One region of the Lysinibacillus sp. NPDC056959 genome, then DNA from elsewhere that is predicted to be linked to it. Evidence: predicted binding sites of a transcription regulator. Region 1 holds the regulator's gene; the other holds the start of a gene.
What was found. Region 1 encodes CtsR, which represses protease genes until heat stress. Its sites were predicted from a motif close to ATGGTCAATAAAGGTCAAACA; they were not measured.
Positions count from the first base shown of each region.

Region 1 (8,370 bases):
TGATCCACCATTTCAGGAACTAAATCCTTAGCTAAAGGCTGTAGTTGTTTTATGATGGCTAAATCCTCAATAGTTAAATCTAAAAGTTGTAACTGTTTTTGAAGATTTGGATGTTTTGATACATCCAATTGTACATCGCTCTTATAATTTTCAGGCGCTAGTGTAATTGAGTAGCTAGAATCGTTCTTTTTTGTAAACCAACTCATCGTTGTTTGCTCCATTCCTTAGGTCCGTAGTATGTATAGAATAGTAAACTAAATACCTATTAAATTACTTGGGTTGTTAATTTGCTGAATATATAGTATTTAATATATTCTACTATTTTTTGTGCTATATTTGGTTGAAATTTTAGTTTATTTCTATATTTTTTTTATTAGTTACAGATGATTGTCGATTAAAAGTCATGAAATAGACTACTAAAAAGGTAATAGGTAAATTGAATTTGAAATAGGAAACCTGTAAAATACGAACTGTTTAGCTTGAACGTAACGATAGTGTTGAGGAGGTATTATATGGAGAAGAAACGTTTCAAATTTGTCATTCCAGTTATGGTAATTGTAGCAATTGGGTCGGTTTACATGTTAAGAAACTACTATGCTGAGGTACCAGACTTAGATCAACTATTAATTACTATCTGTGCAACATTAGTATCTGGTGTACTCGCATACTTTTTATTTCCACAGCAAGGTGAAGATAAAGTTGATGATCGTGGTCCTTACTAACAGTGAAAGGCACCTTAGAAAAAACCTAAGGTGCCTTTAGCTTGTCGATAAATGAATAAATGGCTTACTTTTATGTTTTAAATAAATTGAACCAGCCTTTAAGTTTAAAGATTGCCAGCATGAATAATGCGATAAAAATCATAATTCCGAGTACGATAAAGTAGCTATACTTCCCATGTAACTCGGGCATATGGTCAAAATTCATTCCATAAACACCTGCAATAAATGTTAGGGGAATAAAGATAGTTGAAACAATTGTTAAGGTCATCATAATGCCATTCATGCGAGTAGAGCTCATCGCCATATAACTATCACGCATATCAGCAGTGAGCTCGCGGTTAGATTCGATCATTTCGGTGAGTTTTAGCAGATGGTCGTAAATATCTCCGAAATAAGCTCGTTCTGATTTATTAAGTGAAAATCGGTATGAGTTAAGGATGCGATATAATAAATCACGCATTGGTAAGATGGTGCGTCTTAAATCGAGCAAATCACTACGGAATTCAAATACAATTTTCATGGCATTAGGGTTACTTTGATAGGTAAGCTCATCTTCAAGTGTATTTAAATGATCCTCAATTTTATAGACAAGTGGGAAATAGTTATCAACAATTTTATCGATTACCTGGTACGTTAAATATACTGTGCCACGTTCCCAATTCTTTGGCTGTTTTTCTAACATCATTTGTACTCGATCTATTTCCGGTGCTACATTTTTGTGGAACGTAACAATAAATTTATTAGAAACAAAAATATTTACTTCCTCAGCTGTTAATTCTTCGTTCATCCTTTGAATAACAAAGAAATGGAAATCATCATAAAAATCGAGCTTTGGCCGCTGTAAACGCATTAAACAATCTTCTATAGCGAGTGGATGGAAATGGAAAAACGAATCTAACAATAGTTCTTCCTCATCGGTCGGACAATTAAAATCGACCCAGTACCATTCAAATTCGTTTTTGTGTATATCTTCAAGCGGAAAGTCCTTTATAAGTTTTTGATCTTTTGTAATTCCAATAGTGCGTATCACAGCATTCACCTCAATTCTTTTAATTCTATCCTAACAGGTGTATTGATCTTCACAAGGAATAATTTTAGACGCTTTCTTTATAACATATCCAACCACCAAATAAAGTAGTGGCAAAGAATCTAGATGGTTTTGTAAAGCCTGCCTGCTGTAATAGTGCTAATATGTCCTCTTCACACATAAATGAAAGAGAACGGATGGATTTCTCCATTTCCGCTACGTCTGATGGTGATAGCTTTGTATGCTGTAGCCAATAAGCGCGCCATAAATCAAATTGTAGCTCGGTTTCTAAAGTACCCGGCTGCCCGTATTTTGAGACGAGCACAAATGGAGCACCAAGCTTTAAATTATTTGCTATTTTTTTTAATGTTGCAAGCTTCTCTTGATCATCTTGTATAAAGTGAAGCACTAGTACACAGCTTGCCGCATCAAATTTTACTGAAGGTAGCTTAGTATCCAGTATAGTTCCTTGATATAAAGAAATATTATTAGGTAGAGACTTTAAACGTTCGCCAGCAATTTGTAGCATCGCTTCTGATGGATCGATACCAACAAATGACCAATGGGGTCTTTTTTCGGCGAGCTGTAAAATTTCATTACCGCTTCCGGAGCCAACTACTAAAAATTCAGCGTTTTCAGGTAATGCAAATTGATAAAAGGTTTGTGTTAAACGTAGCATTGCATCGTAGCTAGGTAGCGTGCGACGAATACCTTTTTCATATTCATTTGCAAGTGTGTTATTAAATTCCATCGAGTATCACATGCCTTTCAAAAAAATTTTATAAATCCAATTTAAAATTGAAACTATTTAAGGTGTATTTCCGTAAAAAATAGTACATAAAATAAAAAAATTATATGGAAGGGTTGATATAAATGGAAACTAAATGGTCTAAGGTAATCATACACGCAAGTGCATTTTTTGCGCCATGGTTCGTACCTATTCTATTTTTCTTAATTAGTTCGGAGGAAGAGGTAAAGAGCATTTCTGTGCAAGCCTTGCTGTTCCAAGTAGTGATGATAGTTTTACTTACAATTTCGGGTATTTTTAGCTTCTTACTCATTGGTATACCGTTCTTAATTGTTTTTGGAATTATGTATTTTATCGCGCCAATTATCGGTATTGTGAAGGCTTTATCTGATGAGTCTTGGCGTTATCCAATTGTTGGTCGCTGGGTATAATTTTTATAGACGCAAGTATATGCTAGTTGCATATGCTTGCGTTTTTTCTTTTGCCAATAAGGGTATCTTATAGCTAAAGCATTCGGTGGATTTTTTTTCTGTGTGCGAAATAATTGCAATTATTTTCAAGCGTTTTGTATAATATACTCAAAGAAAGTCAAAGATAGTCAAAGTCAGTGTAGTAAGCGAGGTGTATTCCTAAAATGCGTAATATATCAGACATCATAGAAGGCTACTTAAAGCAAGTACTTGAATTAGGTGGAGAAGGGCATATTGAAATAAAACGTAGTGAAATTGCAGATAAATTTCAGTGTGTGCCCTCACAAATAAATTATGTAATTAATACAAGATTTACCGCCGAACGAGGTTACCTTGTTGAAAGCAAACGTGGTGGTGGTGGATACATTCGAATTTTACGTGTCCGCGCGAATTCACAAATTGATCTAATCGATGATGTCCTCAGGCAAATTGAAGGTGGGGCATCACAAATAATGGCAGAAGATTTAGTTTATCGACTAATTGATGAGCAGGTAATTTCAAGGCGAGAAGCGAACATAATATTAGCAGCAGTTGATCGCTCAACTATCGATTTGCAACTCCCGTTACGGGATCATATTCGAGCAAAAATTTTACGAGCGATGCTAACGACGATTAAATATGAACAGCAAAAATAAAAGAGGTGATGGAAATGATTTGCGAACATTGTAAGCAGCGTAATGCGACGGTTACTGTAACACAAGTTCAAAGTGGTCAAAAGGTGGAGCACCATTATTGTGACGTCTGCGCCTCGCAGTTCCATCCATTTCATGCTGAATTTAAGCAAGAGCCAGTATCTATTCAACAGCTATTATCCAATTGGTTTGGCTCACCTACATGGCAGCAACAAAAAGTGGGTGAAAAGCAGCAAGCACCACCGCAACCGCAAACATGTCCACAATGTGGATTTACGTATAAACAGTTTTTAAAAGAAGGTAAATTTGGATGCTCTAGCTGCTATGATACCTTTAGTGAGCACTTACCGAAGCTCTTTAATCGTATACAGGCTGGACCTCAACATACAGGGAAAATGCCCGGCGCTCGAAGCAATGTTTATGTCATCAAAAAGCAAATTGAGGATATTCGTAAACGTATGAAGATGGCTGTAGATAAAGAACATTTTGAAGAGGCAGCAAAGCTTCGTGATGAAGTGAAGGAACTTGAGAAACAGGTACAATTTGAAGGTGGTGATGTGTCGTGATGATTGAATCGTTTTTAGAGCGTGCTACACCAACATGGATGAGTGTGGAGGACGATTATTCAGATATTGTCATTAGTACACGCATCCGCCTTGCTCGAAATTTAGATGGATATCGTTTTCCGTTAGCCTTTACAGAGGATGAAGCATTACATGTAGAACAGGCAGTTACACATGCAATAAAGGACAGTACAGAACTTCAAGAAAATTTTTCATATTTTGCTATTAAGGATTTAACACTTTTACAACGGCAAATACTTGTAGAAAAACATTTAATTAGTCCTCAGCTTGCAAAAAAAGAGCAAGTTGGTTCCATGCTCTTATCGGATGACGAATCAATTAGCATTATGGTGAACGAAGAAGACCATTTACGCATTCAATGTATGACAGCGAGTTTTCAACTTCAAAAGGCATACGAGCAGGCCAATAAAATTGATCGTACCTTAGAGAAAGCTCTGCCTTATGCATTCCGAGATACATTTGGTTATTTAACAAGTTGCCCAACAAATATTGGTACTGGTTTACGAGCATCTGTCATGATGCACCTGCCAGCCCTTACACTTACGGGTCAGATGAATCAAATCATTAATGCAATGACACGATTAGGAATGACGGTAAGAGGAATTTATGGGGAAGGTAGCGAAAATATAGGTAATGTTTACCAAGTGTCAAATCAGATTACACTAGGAAAAACAGAGGATGACATTTTAGCGGACATCCAAAGTGTTGCTGAAAAAATAATTCAAAAAGAACGACATGCAAGAGGCAAGTTAATGGAAAAAGCAGAGCTTGCCCTAGAAGATCGTGTGTACCGTGCTTTAGGTACGTTAACATATGCTCGAGTTTTAACGAGTGAGGAAGCTGCTACCTGTCTATCCAATGTTCGTTTAGGAGTAGATTTACAGTTAATTGAAGGTATTAAAGCGACCAAATTAAACGAATGTGTAGTCAGTATGCAACCTGGTTTTTTACAGAATTATGCAGGCGACGTTTTGCCGCCTGCTGAGCGAGATCGCGTACGAGCTGAAATGCTTCGTGAGGCACTATCTCAAGAAAGTATGAGTAAGCCTATTATTCGGGGAAAAGGAGAGGATTCATTTGATGTTTAATCGTTTTACACAACGCGCGCAAAAAGTATTACAGCTTGCACAAGAAGAGGCGATTCGTTGGAAGCACGAATCAATTGGAACAGAGCATATTCTATTAGGGCTTATCCGCGAAGGTGGCGGTATTGCTGCAAAAGCATTAGAAGCCATTGATATTAGCCCTCAAATGATTGAAGCGGGTATTGAAGAGCTTGTAGGGAAGGGTAAAGAGGATGTTGGCCCAATTGTCCACTACACACCTCGAGCTAAAAAAGTAATAGAGCTATCAGTCGATGAATCACGTAAATTAGGCCATTCCTATATTGGAACAGAGCATTTACTATTGGCGCTTATTCGTGAAGGTGAAGGGATAGCGGCTCGTGTATTAAATAATGCTGGTGTCGGATTGAATAAGGCTCGTCAGCAAGTGCTATTGTTATTAGGCAATAATGACAATGCTCAATCTGGTCAACAAGCTGCACAGGCTGCCAATACACCTACATTAGATAGCCTTGCGCGTGATTTAACACAAATTGCTCGTGAAGGTACTCTAGATCCGGTTATTGGTCGAAGCAAGGAGATTACACGTGTTATCGAGGTACTCTCTCGCCGTACAAAAAATAACCCTGTATTGATTGGTGAGCCAGGTGTCGGTAAAACAGCTATCGCTGAAGGCTTAGCACAGCAAATTATTAATAATGAAGTGCCAGAAATTCTTCGTGATAAACGTGTCATGACACTTGATATGGGGACGGTTGTTGCTGGAACAAAATATCGCGGTGAATTTGAAGATCGCTTGAAAAAAGTAATGGATGAAATTCGCCAAGCTGGTAATGTCATTTTATTTATCGATGAATTGCACACATTAATCGGGGCTGGTGGTGCAGAAGGTGCCATCGATGCATCAAATATTTTAAAACCATCTTTAGCACGTGGTGAGCTTCAATGTATTGGTGCAACAACACTAGATGAATATCGCAAATATATTGAGAAAGATGCGGCATTAGAGCGCCGTTTCCAACCAATTCAAGTTGATGAGCCAACTGTAGAAGAGGCGATTCAAATTATTCAAGGCTTACGTGATCGTTATGAAGCACATCACCGTGTGAAAATTACAGATGAAGCTATTGAAGCGGCAGCAAAAATGAGTGACCGATATATTTCGGATCGTTTCTTACCAGATAAGGCGATTGATTTGATTGATGAAGCAGGCTCTAAAGTACGCTTACGTTCATTCGCGGTGCCACCAAACTTAAAAGCGCTTGAAGATAAGCTGGAAAATGTACGCTCTGAAAAGAATGCAGCTGTCTCAGGCCAAGAGTTTGAAAAGGCAGCATCATTAAGAGATACAGAGCAAAAGCTAAAAGATGAAATTGAAACTACGAGAAAAAATTGGAAGGAAGAGCAAGGTAAAGCCGAATCAAAAGTTACAGTGGATGATGTAGCAGCGGTAGTATCTATGTGGACTGGAATTCCAGTATCTAAAATTGCTTCCGAGGAATCTTCTAAGTTATTACAACTTGAAGAAGAGTTACACAAACGTGTTGTAGGTCAAGGAGAAGCGGTAGAGGCAATTTCTCGCGCAATTCGTCGTGCAAGAGCTGGCTTGAAAGATCCGAAACGACCAATTGGTTCATTTATTTTCTTAGGCCCTACAGGGGTTGGTAAAACAGAGCTGGCTAGAGCATTAGCTGAAGTTATGTTTGGTGATGAGGACGCAATGATTCGCGTTGATATGTCTGAGTACATGGAAAAACATTCGACTTCACGTTTAGTTGGTTCACCTCCAGGCTATGTAGGCTTTGATGATGGCGGTCAACTAACTGAAAAGGTTCGTCGTAAACCATATTCTGTAGTATTACTAGATGAAATTGAGAAGGCTCATCCAGATGTTTTCAATATTTTACTTCAAGTACTAGAAGATGGCCGTTTAACAGACTCTAAAGGTCGAGTGGTGGATTTCCGCAACACAGTTGTTATTATGACATCAAACGTTGGTGCGGATGCTTTAAAATATCAGAAAAACCTTGGCTTCAATGTCGGTGGTACGGATACGAAGTATAAAGATATGAAGGGTACAATGCTGGAGGAACTGAAAAAAGCATTCCGCCCAGAATTCTTAAACCGTATCGACGAAATGATCGTCTTCCACTCACTAGAAAAAGAACATTTAAAAGAAATCGTAGCGATGATGGCGAATTCTTTAACAAAACGTCTAAAAGAGCAAGACATTTCGTTAGAGTTAACGGATTCGGCTCTTGAAAAAATTGCAGAGGAAGGCTACGACCCTCAATATGGTGCTCGCCCGCTACGTCGTTCATTACAAAAACAAGTAGAAGACCGTTTATCGGAAGAACTGCTGAAAGGTAATGTAGAGAAGGGTGACCAAGTGATCATTGATTATGTGAATGATGAGTTTGTTGTGAAGAAAAAAGAGGAAGTTTCTACTTCTAAATAATTCATATCATACGAACGGATATTACTGCACACTCATGCGGGGTAAACATTTTATTTGAAGAGGACAGCGAGGCTATAGTGCCAAGCTGTCCTTCTTTATCTTCATTCACATTCATCTCCCACCTCGAAAGGTGTGAGATGAATATGGATGCGATTCCTTTTTAGAGGGTATCCAAAATCTACTGAAATAGAGTAACTCAGTCTAAGGACGCCGCGTCCTGTGGCAATTTTGTCTGTGCGAAAACGGCTAACTGACCTACATCGGTATACACGCCACGTCCTGTGGCACTACTGAAATGACCGACATCGTGTCGGCCCTCGTGCAGGACTGAGCACAATTAAAAATCCGGATGCAATTACGCCAAGGCGAAATTGATGTACAATAAACATAAGAACAAATATTCGAGGTGGATGCAATTTGGCAAAGAAAAAAACAAAATTTGTATGCTCAGGCTGTGGTTATGAATCTGCAAAATGGATGGGAAGATGTCCAGGTTGTGGGGAATGGAATAAGATGGTTGAAGAGGTGGAAGTCGTTGCAAAAGGGCCACGCGGTGCATTCCAACACTCTGCTACGGTTACCCAAAAGGCACTCCCTATTATGCAAATTGAAGCTGCTGAGGAATCACGCGTTGCAACAGAAATGGGTGAGCTTAACCGAGTATT
Region 1 is NZ_JBHURE010000008.1:60,545-68,914, reverse strand. Features, by position in the region: gene ACFTQ7_RS11840 (protoglobin domain-containing protein) at 1-206, opposite strand, end outside; gene ACFTQ7_RS11835 (hypothetical protein) at 513-722, shown strand; gene corA (magnesium/cobalt transporter CorA) at 793-1,752, opposite strand; gene ACFTQ7_RS11825 (class I SAM-dependent methyltransferase) at 1,817-2,500, opposite strand; gene ACFTQ7_RS11820 (magnetosome magnetite crystal formation protein family) at 2,623-2,928, shown strand; gene ACFTQ7_RS11815 (CtsR family transcriptional regulator) at 3,132-3,602, shown strand; gene ACFTQ7_RS11810 (UvrB/UvrC motif-containing protein) at 3,617-4,165, shown strand; gene mcsB (protein-arginine kinase McsB) at 4,162-5,271, shown strand; gene ACFTQ7_RS11800 (ATP-dependent Clp protease ATP-binding subunit) at 5,261-7,705, shown strand; gene radA (DNA repair protein RadA) at 8,123-8,370, shown strand, end outside.

Region 2 (8,370 bases), on a different contig from region 1:
TTTTCAAGTAACTGGGTATAGAGATTCCCATGAGTAATTTTAGGATTCCCCATATTAAATATATTTAAAATCCGTGAGTTCTCTGTATGAACATAAATATCGTCCTTAACCTCCGCTATAATATTTTCATATTCATAGCTATTGATGGAATTGACGACATCATGTACTACGCTTAAATCAATAGGAGTATGCTTAGTCTGCCAAGCTGCATTTTTAGGATGGTGGACGTAAGCACCATTAAAATTTACGATGGGCGTTGTAAGGCCAAGTGCGTGATAATAAAGATCACTCGCACGATAAGGACGACCGGTAGCAATCATAACTTGATGGCCTTGCTCCTTTGCCTGCAATAATGTTTTTTTAGTTTTTGCCGAAATTTGTTGTTGGTCCGTTAATAACGTACCATCTAAGTCCAAAACGATTAAATGCGGTTTCATAGCTTTTTGCCCCTTTCTTATAATTTGAATAGTATCGTTTTGTAAACCATTCGTCAAAATTTTGTCACAGTGAAAAAAGTTTGCTAACATAAAGATGAGACAAATGTTGGGAGTGACAAAGATGATTGTTGAGAAAGAATTGTGGGGAAATATTCCTTTATTACATATACATACGGAAAATATGAATGAAGAAACCCCGGTAGTAATTTTTTTACATGGTTTCACGAGTGCAAAAGAACATAACTTACATTATGCATATCAATTAGTAGGCAGAGGGGTGCGTGTCCTATTGCCAGATGCAAAATTACATGGCGACCGTAGTGAAGGCCTGACTGAGATGCAATTGAGCTTACATTTTTGGGATATTGTTTTAAATTCTATTCATGAAGTGGAACAATTATATAATGAATTAAAGAATAAAAAATTATTACTGAATGATAAAATTGGCATTTCTGGTACATCAATGGGTGGTATTGTCACATCAGGCTGTTTAAAGCGCTATGATTGGATCAAGACAGCAGCAGTTTGTATGGGTGCACCAAGTTTCACTAAATTAGCGGAGTATCAATTACAGCAATTCGCAAAAAACGGTGTGAATTTGCCAATGTCCGAAGAAGAAGTACAACAAACGAATGAGCTTCTAGCTAAATATGATGTGAGCCTAACACCAGACAAATTTGCAGAACGACCTGTCCTATTTTGGCATGGGGAGTTAGATAAAACTGTACCTTTCAAGGAAACATATGATTTTTATTTAACTTTACGTAAATATTATGAAACGAATCCAGAAAACTTGAAATTTTTAGCTAATAAGAAAGCTGGTCATGCTGTCTCACGTGATGGTACGTTAGCAGCAACTGAATGGCTTGCACAGCATTTGGCATAATAAGATGCATCTGCTATGATTAAGTTAACACTGTGACGAAAGGAGAAATACAGATGGATCAAGATATGAAAGACAGCATGTTCGGTGCATTAGAAAATGTAATTGACCCTGAGCTTGGTATTGATATCGTCAACTTAGGTTTAGTATATGATGTAGAGTTAGATGAAGAGGGTGCAGCAACGGTTACAATGACGTTAACGTCTATGGGCTGCCCAATGGGACCTGTTATTGTTGATCAAGTGAATACAGCATTAGGTGAGCTTCCAGAGGTAAAAAGTACAAATGTAAATATTGTATGGAATCCACCTTGGTCAAAAGATAGAATGTCACGCTATGCAAAAATGGCATTAGGTGTACGCTAACTCTGCTTAATGCACAATAAAAAATCCCTGCTTTTAACTCTAAGCGGGGATTTTTGCTGTTTAAAACTATTGTGTCAAAAAATTATGGTGTTATATAAAGTAGGGTTCTTTGGCAAAATGAGTGGTTGATTTCCGTTCCGATTGGGCGCTTTCCTGGGGGCGTCCGATGAGCCGCTTCACTCGCGGTGCTCGCTCCAGGGTCTCATCTGTGACGCTGATCCCCAAGGAGTCGCCCAGTCTCCACTCCAATCAACTGATTCACATAGCATACGTTTTAACAAAATGATTCCAACTTATTAGTTTTATCGAAACACTTTCTGGAATTATCGCCAAACTTTTAAATTTTATCGATAAACTTTCACTTTTCATCACCCTTCTATTCATTTTTATCGACATCCAGCTTCCAATGAGCAAAAACACTACTTTAGCAAAAGGGTTTGTCTGCGGAAAACGAAGATATACAATCGCGTTATTGCTATAAGTTGTTCAATTATGATGCGTCTTCATAGTGTCCAATTTTGAAATACATATAAAATTTATAAAAGTTCTACGCTATCGCTGATTGGAGTGGAAGGCTACTCGACTCCCGTGGGAAAGCGAGACAGGCGAGACCCTGGACTGAGCGGAGCGAAGGAAGCGGCTCGACGCTCGCCCACAGGAAAGCGAGTAGCCTGGAACGGAAATCAACCCCTAGCTTTGCAAAAGAGCCATAATTATTTCAATAGAACACAGAATCCCCGCCTATAACTCATAAGCGGGGATTTCGTATGTAAGTGTATTAATCAATACGACATATTTGTAACGGGCAATTTTCACAGGCGATTTCATCCTTTAAAAATTGTAGATCGTGAATGGTTATATAACCTTTTTCAAAAGATATAATATTGTGCTTCTTTAAATCATTCAGCATGCGATTAATCATCTCTCGACTCGTCGCACATAAATTAGCGATCTCTGTATGTGTTAACGGGAAGTCAATATAAATAGTGTCATTTTCTAACGGCTTCCCATAAGTATTCGAAAGACGGATAAGCGTTGAAAATAAAGCGCCCTTTTTCCCATTTAAAATCAAATCACGCAAACGGCTTTGATGCTTTAAATTTTCTGTTTGCAACCACTTCATATATTCCACCATTAAAATAGGTTGTTCCACTAGTAAAAGTTCTAATGTTTCGAGGCTAAGAACATATAAACTGGAGGGCTCTAGTACTTTAGCGGTCATCGAATTATACGTAAAGTTGCAAAATAATGAGCTTTCTCCAATGATGCTATCTGGACCACAAATACGAATGGTTAATTCCTTCCCATTCTCCGTTTCTTGACTAATCGAGATAGCTCCTGTTTTTATATAATAAATTTCTTTCGCACGTTCGCCCTCTAAAAAGATTTTACTATCCTTATTCACTTTAATAAAAACACCGTGCTTTTGAAAAAGATCGTGAAATTTCACTTGTATATTATCCATAATAGTCATTTCTTCAACACATCTCTTTCTTTTTTGTAAAAATTGTTTAATTATTACAAAATTAGGTGAGTAATTTACTAAATCTAAGAAATACAATTTCATTATAACGTAATTTTCCAGTAATAAGTGAAGAATTTTTAGGGCTAATTCTTTGCTCTGATTTGTCGAGTGTTGTAAAATAAAGTTAGTCAAAAAAGGTCAAACATTTTCTGTGAAATAGAATGGCAAACGGGATTCCGCTTAACATTATTAAAAAGGAGTGCTAAATATGCAATTTCAACAAACAAATGACAAAAAACCATTAGAACAATTTGGACGTAATTTAATAGAAGAAGTTAAAAACGGTAAAATGGATCCGGTTATCGGTCGTGACGAAGAAATTCGTAATGTCATTCGTATTTTAACACGCAAAACGAAAAATAATCCTGTCTTAATAGGGGAGCCTGGGGTTGGTAAAACAGCTATTGTAGAAGGGTTAGCTCAACGTATAGTAAAGGGCGATGTTCCTGAGGGGTTAAAAGATTGCGTACTGTATGAGTTGGATATGAGTGCTTTAATAGCAGGTGCTAGTTATCGTGGCCAATTTGAAGAGCGCTTGAAAGGTGTATTAAAAGAAGTAAAAGAATCAGAGGGACGCATCATTTTATTTATCGATGAAATTCATACAATTGTTGGTGCGGGTAAAACGGATGGTGCAATGGACGCTGGGAATATGCTAAAACCAATGCTTGCACGAGGTGAGCTACATTGTATCGGGGCTACAACATTAGATGAATACCGTATGTATATTGAAAAAGATCCTGCTTTAGAGCGTCGTTTCCAGCAGGTGCTTGTACGAGAGCCGTCTATTGAAGATACAGTTTCCATTTTACGAGGCTTGAAAGAGCGCTTTGAGTTGCATCATGCGGTACGTATTCATGACCGTGCGATCGTAGCGGCAGCTGGGCTTTCAAATCGCTATATTACAGAGCGTTTCTTGCCAGATAAGGCAATCGATTTAATCGATGAAGCATGTGCGATGATTCGAACAGAAATTGATTCCATGCCACAGGAATTGGATGCGGTAACGCGCCGTATTATGCAACTTGAAATTGAGGAGCAAGCATTGCGTAATGAAAAAGACGAGGCGAGTAAAAAACGTCTAGAGCAACTCAGTGAGGAATTAACAAAGCTCAAAGAATCCTCTGAGGGCATGCGTAAACAATGGGAAACCGAAAAAGAAGCGTTACACGGCATTCAGAAAAAACGTGAAAAACTTGATAAATACCGCCGTGACTTAGATGAAGCAGAAAGTAAATATGATTTAAATAAAGCAGCTGAACTACGTCATGGGAAAATTCCTACACTTGAAAAGGACATTCAAGAGATGGAAAAACAATTAGAAAATGGTACGGAATCACGTATTTTGCGTGAAGAGGTAACAGCTGATGAAATTGCATCAATCGTTTCGCGCTGGACAGGAATACCAGTGACGAAATTAGTAGAAGGTGAGCGAGAAAAATTATTGCGCTTAAAAGATACATTGCATGAGCGTGTAATCGGACAAGATAATGCAGTACAACTTGTTACAGAAGCGGTATGGCGTGCTCGAGCAGGTATAAAAGATCCGCATCGACCAATTGGTAGCTTTTTATTCCTAGGACCAACGGGTGTTGGTAAAACAGAGCTTGCGAAGGCACTAGCGGCACAATTGTTTGATTCTGAGGATCATTTTATTCGCATTGATATGAGTGAATATATGGAGAAACATAGCGTATCGCGTCTTGTAGGGGCACCTCCAGGCTATGTTGGCTATGAGGAAGGTGGGCAATTAACAGAAGCTGTTCGCCGAAATCCGTATTCAGTTGTATTATTAGATGAAATTGAAAAGGCCCATCCGGATGTCGCAAATATTTTACTACAAATTTTAGATGATGGTCGAATTACTGATAGCCAGGGGCGTATGGTTAACTTTACGAACACAGTGGTCATTTTAACTTCTAACATTGGCTCAAGCTATTTAATGGAAGCAAAAGAAGACGATGTTGCTGTTGAGGATTTAGTGATGGCTGCACTGCGTCAACATTTTAAACCAGAGCTGTTAAATCGTATGGATGATATTATTATGTTCCATGCACTATCAGATGAGCATTTTACAGCCATTGCATGGAAATATATCGAACAGCTTGTCAAACGAGTTGCAGAGCAAGACATTACTTTACAAGTAGAACAAAATGTAGTTGATTGGGTTGTAGAACAAGGAGCAGATGCTCAGTTCGGCGCAAGACCATTAAAACGCTTCGTACAACGATATATTGAAACTGCGATTGCAAAAGAATTGCTTCGAGGTGAAGTATTACCAGGAGAAACATTACACATTAAAATGCATGATGGTCAATGTGTCGTTGAAAAATAACAAAAAAAACCTGTTCCGCATTAAGCGAAACAGGTTTTTTTCTAGTTGAATTAATGATTGTCTGCTGCTTCTGGAGTTGACTCGTTTGGAATAATTGCACCGATAATGAAAACAAGAATTGTAAATACAACTGATGTAACAATAGCAGTATCGATATTAAAATCTGCACCAAGTACAGAGCCTACTACGTAGTTTAACATTGAAACTAGTAGGAATGACCATATGAATGTTACGATATATCGCATTAATTTCACCTCAACCGAACTTTTTTATATCATAAGATTTTACTACATATTCATTATCATATCATAACATAAATCGAAATAAAAAGAACCTTTTCTGTGAAACATGGCGAATTTGTCACAACAACAACATTTTTTTTATTTTTAATGCAATTTCAATACATCACTGAAATTCAAAACGTCACAAATGCTTGTGTGACGTAGCGTGTAGAAGTGTTTCAAGCCCCGTCAAAGCATTAATTTTAATTCATCTTGCACCTGTTCTTCATTATGAGTTTGAAGAGTTATTTTAGGCAATTCAGGTGTGGCTTTTTATATGTCTTGAGAGTTGGTGGGAATAAACGGAAATATAAAAGGGGGATTTTTTAAAAGAAATTATTAAAGGCGTTAAAAGGCAACAAATGTTTTAGATCTAAGCTATTTCATTTCGAAGTAGCTTATGGGGGTCATCTATGCGTTGGTCATGTTTAATTTGAAACTTTTTTACGTATCATTCGTATTATAACTAGACAATTCGAATTGATAAAAAAGGGAGAAATGAATTTTTGAACTATTGAATGAAACGATTACTTTTTGTGATTTACTTGATTACCATTGCGGATGCGTATTACTCAACGTTGTTTATTGAACCAAAAACACCACCGCAACACCAGACGATTAAAGCATCAGTGATTACGTTGACACAACTACGGTAGCAAACCTAACAAAAAGAAACGTACAACAAGTCGTTTGAAACCTTCTGTACTGCAACTCATCAAGCAATTTCTTCAGAGCATTAAGTGTTCCAAAGAGAACAAGATCCTTAACGACCTATTAGAGAATAGATTGGAAGTACGCAGATTCATGCGAGAGCCACCTTTCATCTTTTTGCGATATCGACTTTTACGTTGTTGATAATATTTGTTAATAATTGTTAGGCCAAAGCTGCAAATTTATTTGCAGCTTTTTTCATTAACCGCCATTATTTTTCAACCTCACTTATCCCCAAAAATATGCTTTTTCTTGCATTAGCTCTAAAAGTGGGAGATGACATTTGTTAAATTGTATGCCATGTATATAAGTTGATTGGAGTGAAGACTGAGCGATGCAATAGAACTTATCAGACGCCCCGAGTCGGAATAGAAATCAACCCCATGTTATGGTGAAGAGGAACGTTAAATTTAATTCATCTTGCACCTCTCCGTCATTATGAGTTATAATTATGACCAGTTACTAATAATTGATAGTAAGAAAGCAGAGGGGTTGCTAAATGAACGCTGGTATTTTAGGAATTGCCAAATACGTTCCGGAGAAGGTCGTTACGAATTTTGATTTAGAAAAAATAATGGATACTTCGGATGAATGGATTCGAACTCGCACAGGGATTGAGCAACGTCATTTTGCTGCTGATGATCAGGAAACTTCAGATTTAGCAGTAGCTGCAGCAAAAGAAGCTATTGCAAAAGCGGGAATCTCACCAGAGGAAATAGGCTTAATCCTTGTAGCAACAGTAACACAAGATCAAAATTTTCCAAGTGTCGCATGTATGGTTCAGGAGCAAATTGGAGCAGTTAATGCAGCAGCGATGGACCAAGCGGCTGCTTGTGCAGGGTTTATATATAGTTTAGTGACGGCAAAGCAATTTGTAGAATCAAATGCTTATAAATATGTCTTAGTAGTAGGTGTTGAAAAGCTGTCGAAAGTACTTGACTGGGAAGATCGTAATACCGCTGTATTATTCGGTGACGGTGCAAGTGCAGCAATTATTGGTCCAGTATCAGAAGGTAGAGGTATTTTATCATTTGAACTTGGTGCTGACGGTACAGGTGGAAAGAATTTGTATTTAACACAGCAGGATACAATCGCTATGAATGGACGTGAAGTATTTAAATTTGCCGTTCGTCAAATGGGTGAATCTGCAATGAACGTTTTAGAAAAAGCAGGTTTAACAAAAGAAGACGTAGATTTTTTAGTGCCGCATCAGGCAAATATTCGAATTATGGAATCAGCGCGAGAGCGTCTAGAGCTACCACCGGAAAAAATGTCAAAAACGATTCACAAATATGGGAATACGTCTGCGGCATCTATTGGTATTTCCTTGGTAGATGAGCTTGAAGCAGGTAAGATAAAAGATGATGATTTATTAGTACTTGTTGGATTTGGCGGTGGCTTAACATGGGGCGCCGTTACAATGAGATGGGGAAAATAAAAACGAAAAATGCTTGAGGGGAGTAATACAATGAGTAAACGACGAGTAGTAATTACAGGAATTGGCGCAGTTACACCACTAGGAAATAGCATCGAAGAAACATGGACTAACATTAAAGCTGGAAAATCTGGCGTTGGCGAATTAACGCGTTTAAATAAAGATCTTTTCGCAGCAAAAGTTGCTGCTGAAGTGAAGGATTTTAATATCGAAAAGTATATCGAACGTAAAGAAGCTCGTAAAATGGATCGCTTTACACAGTATGCTTTAGCGGCATCTATCATGGCGATGGAAGATGCACGATTAACAATCGATGAAGAGCTAGCACCACGTGCAGGTGTCTGGATTGGCTCTGGCATCGGCGGTATGGAAACATATGAACAACAATTTTTAACTTT
Region 2 is NZ_JBHURE010000018.1:16,432-24,801, reverse strand. Features, by position in the region: gene ACFTQ7_RS17880 (Cof-type HAD-IIB family hydrolase) at 1-437, opposite strand, end outside; gene ACFTQ7_RS17875 (prolyl oligopeptidase family serine peptidase) at 559-1,323, shown strand; gene ACFTQ7_RS17870 (metal-sulfur cluster assembly factor) at 1,377-1,685, shown strand; gene ACFTQ7_RS17865 (Crp/Fnr family transcriptional regulator) at 2,464-3,150, opposite strand; gene ACFTQ7_RS17860 (ATP-dependent Clp protease ATP-binding subunit) at 3,419-5,545, shown strand; gene ACFTQ7_RS17855 (YjzD family protein) at 5,596-5,790, opposite strand; gene ACFTQ7_RS17850 (beta-ketoacyl-ACP synthase III) at 7,037-7,975, shown strand; gene fabF (beta-ketoacyl-ACP synthase II) at 8,006-8,370, shown strand, end outside.
Region 2: ACFTQ7_RS17860 (ATP-dependent Clp protease ATP-binding subunit) is a predicted target of CtsR. The motif match lies at 3,335-3,355, and genes of this name have one in related genera.